Regions from separate parts of the Actinomadura luteofluorescens genome, predicted to be linked through region 3. Evidence: predicted binding sites of a transcription regulator. Region 3 holds the regulator's gene; each other region holds the start of a gene.
What was found. The regulator HrcA, encoded in region 3, represses chaperone genes, less so after heat shock. The targets are predictions, from matches to a motif close to TTGGCACTCTCNNNNNGAGAGTGCCAA.

Region 1: a site for HrcA is predicted at 1,289-1,315, ahead of groL (chaperonin GroEL). Genes of this name have one in related genera too.
Region 2: a site for HrcA is predicted at 1,224-1,250, ahead of BJY14_RS14575 (FmdB family zinc ribbon protein). Genes of this name have one in related genera too.

Annotation. Positions count from the first base shown of each region.
Region 1 is NZ_JACCBA010000001.1:3,364,325-3,366,588, forward strand. It holds gene groL (chaperonin GroEL) at 1-1,157, opposite strand, end outside; gene BJY14_RS15475 (hypothetical protein) at 1,935-2,264, opposite strand, start outside.
Region 2 is NZ_JACCBA010000001.1:3,163,546-3,165,809, reverse strand. It holds gene BJY14_RS14580 (MMPL family transporter) at 1-473, opposite strand, end outside; gene BJY14_RS14575 (FmdB family zinc ribbon protein) at 821-1,186, opposite strand; gene BJY14_RS14570 (potassium/proton antiporter) at 1,348-2,264, opposite strand, start outside.
Region 3 is NZ_JACCBA010000001.1:1,919,842-1,922,105, forward strand. It holds gene dnaJ (molecular chaperone DnaJ) at 1-408, opposite strand, end outside; gene hrcA (heat-inducible transcriptional repressor HrcA) at 409-1,419, opposite strand; gene BJY14_RS08745 (DUF3097 domain-containing protein) at 1,623-2,264, shown strand, end outside.

The DNA of each region.
Region 1 (2,264 bases), 1.4 Mb from region 3:
ACCTCCGTCGCGGCGCCGGCCTTGATGACCGCGACACCGCCCGCGAGCTTGGCCAGGCGCTCCTGGAGCTTCTCGCGGTCGTAGTCGGAGTCGGTGTTGTCGATCTCGGTGCGGATCTGGTTGACCCGTCCCGCGATCTCGTTGGCGTCACCGGCGCCGTCCACGATGGTGGTCTCGTCCTTGGTGATGACGACCTTGCGGGCGCGGCCCAGCATCTCGGTCGTGGTGTTCTCCAGCTTGAGACCCACGTCCTCGCTGATGACCTGGCCGCCGGTCAGCGTGGCGATGTCGCCCAGCATGGCCTTGCGGCGGTCGCCGAAGCCCGGGGCCTTCACGGCCACGGACTTGAAGATCCCGCGGATCTTGTTGACGACCAGGGTGGCCAGGGCCTCGCCCTCGACGTCCTCCGCGATGATCAGCAGCGGCTTGCCGGACTGCATGACGCCCTCGAGGACGGGCAGCAGGTCCTTGTTCGCCGACGCCTTGCCCTGAACGATCAGGATGTACGGGTCCTCGAGGACCGCCTCCATCCGCTCGGGGTCGGTCACGAAGTAGTGCGAGATGTAGCCCTTGTCGAAGCGCATGCCCTCGGTCAGCTCGAGCTCCAGACCGAAGGTCTGGCTCTCCTCGACCGTGATCACGCCTTCCTTGCCGACCTTGTCCATCGCCTCGGCGATCATCTCGCCGATCTGCGGGTCGCCCGCGGAGATGGAGGCCGTGGAGGCGATCTGCTCCTTGGTCTCCACGTCCTTGGCGAGCTTGGACAGCTCCTCGCTCACCCGCTCGACGGCGGCCTCGATGCCGCGCTTGAGCGACATCGGGTTCGCACCGGCGGCCACGTTGCGCAGACCCTCGCGCACCAGCGCCTGGGCCAGCACGGTGGCGGTGGTGGTGCCGTCACCCGCGACGTCGTCGGTCTTCTTGGCTACTTCCTTGACGAGCTCCGCGCCGATCTTCTCCCACGGGTCCTCGAGCTCGATCTCCTTGGCGATCGACACACCGTCGTTGGTGATCGTGGGAGCGCCCCACTTCTTCTCCAGCACGACGTTGCGGCCCTTGGGACCAAGGGTCACCTTCACGGCGTCGGCGAGCTGGTTCATGCCGCGCTCGAGACCGCGACGGGCCTCCTCGTCGAACGCGATCATCTTTGCAGCCATAGGCTCCAGTCCTCCCGGAACAAGGTGGCTTAGACGGATCGAGCCGACGCCCGCGACGGACGGCCCCGCCGACGACTTCCATTCCGCCGCCGGCCTGAGGCCTCATCGCCCCGACCCATGACTGTGTGAAGTTGTCACTCTCCACAGCAGAGTGCCAATGTTTGTTTAGCACTCTACCCCGTCGAGTGCAAGCGCCACACATCCTCGCCCACGGGTGTCTCCCTCAGCCGCCCTGCCCCGCCCTGACCAGCGGCGGGACGTCCAGGAAGTTCTCTCGCGGCGGGCCGGTGGGCGCGCCTCACGTGGCACGGGCCGGCCCGAAATTCGCCGGTGGCGTAGCGGGCCGGTCGCCCGTCGGGGGTGTTCACGAGGCCGTCATCCGGCCGACGCCGGGCCGGGGGAAGGGGAGGGCGGACGGGGGGCCAGGAGGCTACCGAGTTCTCACCACCCGGTGAGGGCCCGTGCCGGCGCGCCGCCCATGCCGGCCGCCATCGAACCGACGACTGCCCGCGCCGCCGTTTTCGCGGCGCATGTTCGACACGGATCTTCGGTGCCGGTCCAGTCGATGCGGCGGCGTTTGCGGCGGCCCGATGCACCGGGGTCACCACGGCCCGGTGGGCCGCTTCTGCGGAGTGTGGCGAATGGTGAGGATGTTCTTTCGCTCCCGGGCAAAGGGCCGCCGCAAACGGGTCCGGACATTGGGCGGCCGCTCCGGCTTCGATGCGTGACCGGGCCGGAGCGGCCGTGGTGCTGCGGTGCTCTGCTATGAGCCGCGGTTCACTTCTTGGTGGACTCCTGCTCGGGGCCCGCGACCGCGTTGATCACGGTGTTGTGCTTGCCGCCGTGGAGCTTGGTGCTGATCGGACCGGTCATCGTCGCGCTGTTGCCGGCGTAGACGTTCGAGCGGGGCGATCCGCTGAGGTTCGTGAAGATCGCGTCGCCCGAGCCGTTCTCGCTGTTGGCGACGGGGCCGTTCTGGCCGACGATCGACTTCTCGACCGCGTGGATGTGCACCGGCTTGGGGTGGTCCCCCGTGGTGGCCAGCCGCTGCCCGGCCTGCGGGGCGTTGGCGTCGGCCTGCTGCTGCTCCGGCGCGTTCGGCTGAGC
Region 2 (2,264 bases), 1.2 Mb from region 3:
AGTCCGGGGGGCCCGCGCTCGGCGAGGTCGCGCGCCTGGTCGACGGCGGCCGTGAGGTCCTCGTCCGTCAGGGGCACGAGGGTCTGCAGAGCCTTGCCGTCCTTGGACGGGAACGGCCCCTGGGCCTTCTGCGCTCCGGGCAGCTTCTGGAAGGCGGCCACGTCGGACTCGGCCTTGGCCTTGTCCGCCGCGGTGATCCCGCCGGACCGCTCGTAGACGATGACGGCGAGCATCGTCTCGTCCTTGCGGAACCGCTCCTGCAACTCCACGACCCGGGTGGACTCGGCCCCGGCGGGCAGCCAGGACGCGGCGTCGTTCTTCTCGACGTCGCCGAGCTTGCCGGCGAGGGGGCCGAGAGCGGCCAGCAGGACGACCCACAGGGCCAGGACGGCCCATTTCGTGCGCCGTCCGGCGATCAGTCCGGCCAGGCGGTGTGTCCGCGGCCTCGGGGGAGCCGGGCTAGGTGCGCTCATGGTTCCTCTCCTGGTGTGCACCGGGCGATATTGAGATATGTCGTGTTCGCCGTAAGAGTCTCTCGTTGTCCGAGAGATGTCAAGTAATATCGCGAATCACGGAAGCGCCGCGGGTGGCGGGCTTCACGGGAGGGCCCTTCCGATATGAGGGGGTTCCTCCCTGTCTCCTCTATCGTCGCGAACCGCATTACCCCGCGCCTCCGGCGTCAGGACGGACCTGCGCTACGTCCCATGAGGCAAGCGAAAGCCGCCGCCTACCCCTGGAGATGTAGGCGACGGCTTCCGGATACGACGAAAGCCGGGGGATCCGAGCGGATCCCCCGGTGCGAGCGGAGATGCCTAGAAGGTCAGGCGACCTTTTCGGAGGACGACGACTTGCCGGTCGAAGAGGACGACGACGAGTCGGAGGACTTCGAGGACGAGTCGGACTTGGCGGAGTCGCCCGAGGAGCCGCCCGAGTCGCCGGAAGAGCCGCTGGACGACCCGTTGGAGGAGCCGTTCGACGACGCCCCCGCGGTGGTGGACGACTTGCCGGAGCCGCGGCTGTCGGTGCGGTAGAAGCCCGAGCCCTTGAAGATGATCCCCGCGGCGGAGAAGACCTTGCGGAGCCTGCCGGTGCACGCCGGGCACTCGGTCAGCGCGTCGTCGCTGAACTTCTGCACGACCTCTAGAGGCTCGCCGCACTCGGTGCAAACGTACTGATACGTCGGCACGGTTCCTCCTCGCTGACTCAGCCCGGCGCGAGCCGGACTGGCACTCACTCTAGACGACTGCTAATGGTACCCATGCGTGGAACAGGATTCGCCCCCGGGATGTTCCCAGGCGGCGCGCCGTGAGACCAGGGCATGGCAAAGGCCCCGGCACACCGCAGGGGTCACTGGCCCTTCTCGCCGAACCAGCCCGCCAGCCTGCCCTTGCGGCTGACCGCGCGCAGCCTGCGCTCGGTGGCCTCGCGCACCTCGGCGGTGGTCACGACCAGCAGGGTGTCGCCCGCCTGCAGGGGCGTGGTGGGCTCGGGCACGAAGCTCGCCCCGTCCCGCACGACGAGGGTGATCGACGCGCCGGGCGGCAGCCGCAGCTCGAAGATCTCCACGCCGTTCATCAGCGAGTCGGAGGGGATCCGCACCTCCAGCAGGTCGGCGTGCAGCTCCTCCAGCGGCGCCGCCTCGACGTCCAGCTCGCGGGTCTGCTCGTCGCTCCTCAGCCCGAACAGCCGCGAGGCCAGCGGCAGCGTCGGCCCCTGGAGCAGGGTGAACACGACGACGATGTTGAAGACGATCGCGAAGAGCCGGTCGGCGTGCTCCACCTCCGCGACCATCGGGATGGTGGCCAGGACGATCGGGACGGCGCCCCGCAGGCCCGCCCAGGACGCGAAGAGCTTCTCGCCCCACGACAGCCGGAACCCGATCGTGGACAGCACGACCGACAGGGGGCGGGCCACCAGCAGCAGGACGAAGCCGACGATGAGCGCCGGCAGGATCTGGCCGGGGAGGTCGCCGGGGTCGGCCAGCAGGCCCAGCATCACGAACAGCCCGATCTGCGCGAGCCATCCGACGCCCTCTGCGAAGCCCCGGGTGGCGGGCCGGTGCGGCAGTCGCGCGTTCCCGAGGACGAGGGCGCTGACGTAGACGGCGAGGAACCCGCTGGCGTGCATCAGGGAGGCGGCCCCGTAGGAGCCGATGGACAGCGACAGGACGGCGATCGGGTAGAGGCCGGACGCGGGGAGCGCGACCCGGCGCAGCGCCTGCGCGCCGAGCCAGCCGATGGCGACGCCGACGATCCCGCCCGCGA
Region 3 (2,264 bases):
GATGGACAGCTCCCGGGTGGTGCCGAACGCCGTCTCCGCGAGGTCGAGCTCGACCCGCAGCGTCGCGTTGCGGCCGCGCCGGGCGCGCGACCGCGGGCCCCGCGAGGTCGCGGTGCCGAAGAAGGCGTCCATGATGTCGCTGAACGGGAACCCGGCGCCGCCGAACCCGCCGGCGCCCGCCCCGCCCGCGGACGCGAACGGGTCCGCGCCGAGGTCGTACATCTCGCGCTTCTTGGGGTCGGAGAGCACCTCGTAGGCCTGGGTGATCTCCTTGAACCGCTCCTGGGTCTCCGGATCCGGGTTGACGTCCGGGTGGAGTTCCCGCGCGAGCCGGCGGTAGGCCTTCTTGACCTCGTCGGCGCTGGCGTCCCGCCGGACGCCCAGGGTCGCGTAGTAGTCGTTCGCCACTTACGACCCCGCCAGGATCTGTCCCACGTAGCGTGCCACTGCCCGTACCGCTCCCATCGTGCTGGGGTAATCCATGCGTGTCGGCCCGAGCACTCCCAGCCGGGCCAGAGTGAGGTCGCCCACCCCGTAGTCGGCGGCGACGACCGAGGTCGACTTGAGCCCCAGGTCGGGGTTCTCGGTGCCGATCCGCACCGTAACTGTAGAGGAGTCGCCGGTCTCGCCGAGCAGCCGCATGAGGACCACCTGCTCCTCCAGCGCCACCAGCACCTCCCGCAGGCTCTGCGAGAAGTCCACGGCGGCGAGGTTGGCCGCCCCGGCGAAAACGATCTTCTCCTCGTGCTTCTCGACGAGCGTCTCCAGCAGCACCGACAGCACCGCCGCCGCGACCGGGCGCTCGTCCGGGCCCACCTTGTCGGGCAGGTCCGCGACGGCCTCCGGGACCTCGCCGAAGCCGAGCCCGTCCAGGCACGTGTTGAGCAACGCCCGCAGGTGCCCGATCGATTCCTCGGAGATCTTCCCGGTCTCGATGACGCGCTGCTCCACCCGGCCGGTGTTGGTGATCAGGACGAGCAGCAGCCGCCCCTCCGCCACCGGGACCAGCTCCACGTGCCGCACCGCCGAGCGGGTCAGCGACGGGTACTGCACCACCGCGACCTGCCGGGTCAGCTGCGCGAGCAGCCGCACCGTCCGCCCGACGACGTCGTCGAGGTCGTACGCCCCGGACAGGAACGTCTCGATGGCGCGGCGCTCGGCGATCGACAGCGGCTTGATCGTGGAGAGCCGGTCGACGAACAGCCGGTAGCCCTTGTCGGTGGGGACGCGCCCGGCGCTGGTGTGGGGCTGGGCGATGTAGCCCTGCTCCTCCAGCACCGCCATGTCGTTGCGGATGGTCGCGGGCGAGACCCCGAGGTTGTGCCGGTCGGCCAGCGCCTTGGAGCCCACCGGCTCGTTGGTGGAGACGTAGTCCTCGACGATGGCGCGCAGGACCGCTAGTTTCCGGTCGTCCAGCACGATGTCACCTCCTTCGTCCGGCCGGCCGTGCTACTGGCACTCCATGCTTTCGAGTGCCAAGTCTACGGCCCGGAAGGCCCGGCTGGAGCGCCCCCTCGTTCTCCGCATGGCTGCGTGATCCTACCCGGCCGGGAGACCGGCGCCACGCCGAGGAACGCGGGGCGCCGCCGCGCGGGCGTCCCGCCCGGTTAATGTGCGGACCTGTGCGGAGTAAGAACTACGGAAACGACGTGCTGGGCGGCGACTGGCGCAGGCCCCGCAAGGGGCAGATCCCCGAGGTCCCCGCCGAGCCGGGCCTGGTCGCCGAAGACCCCGACAGCGGTTTCTGCGGCGCCGTGGTGGGCTGCGACAAGTTCGGCGTCACGCTGGAGGACCGGTTCGGCAAGCGCCGGGTGTTCCCGCTGACCAGGTCCGGGTTCCTCATCGACGGCAAGCCGGTCACCCTCGTCCGGCCGGCCGCCGCGCCCGCCGGCCCCGCGCGGTCCGCCTCGGGCTCGATCGCCGTCCAGGGGCTGAGGGCGCAGGTCGCCAAGGAGAGCCGCATCTACGTGGAGGGCCTCCACGACGCCGAGCTGGTCGAGAAGATCTGGGGCCACGACCTCCGCGTCGAGGGCGTCGTCGTCGAGTACCTCGAAGGCGTCGACGACCTGCCCGCGATCGTCGACGAGTTCGCCCCCGAGGAGGGACGGCGCCTCGGCGTCCTGGTCGACCACCTCGTGGAAGGGTCCAAGGAGTCCCGGATCGCCGCCCAGGTCACCTCGCCGTACGTCCTCGTCGCCGGTCACCCGTTCATCGACATCTGGGAGGCCGTCAAGCCCGCGGCCGTCGGCATCCGCGCCTGGCCC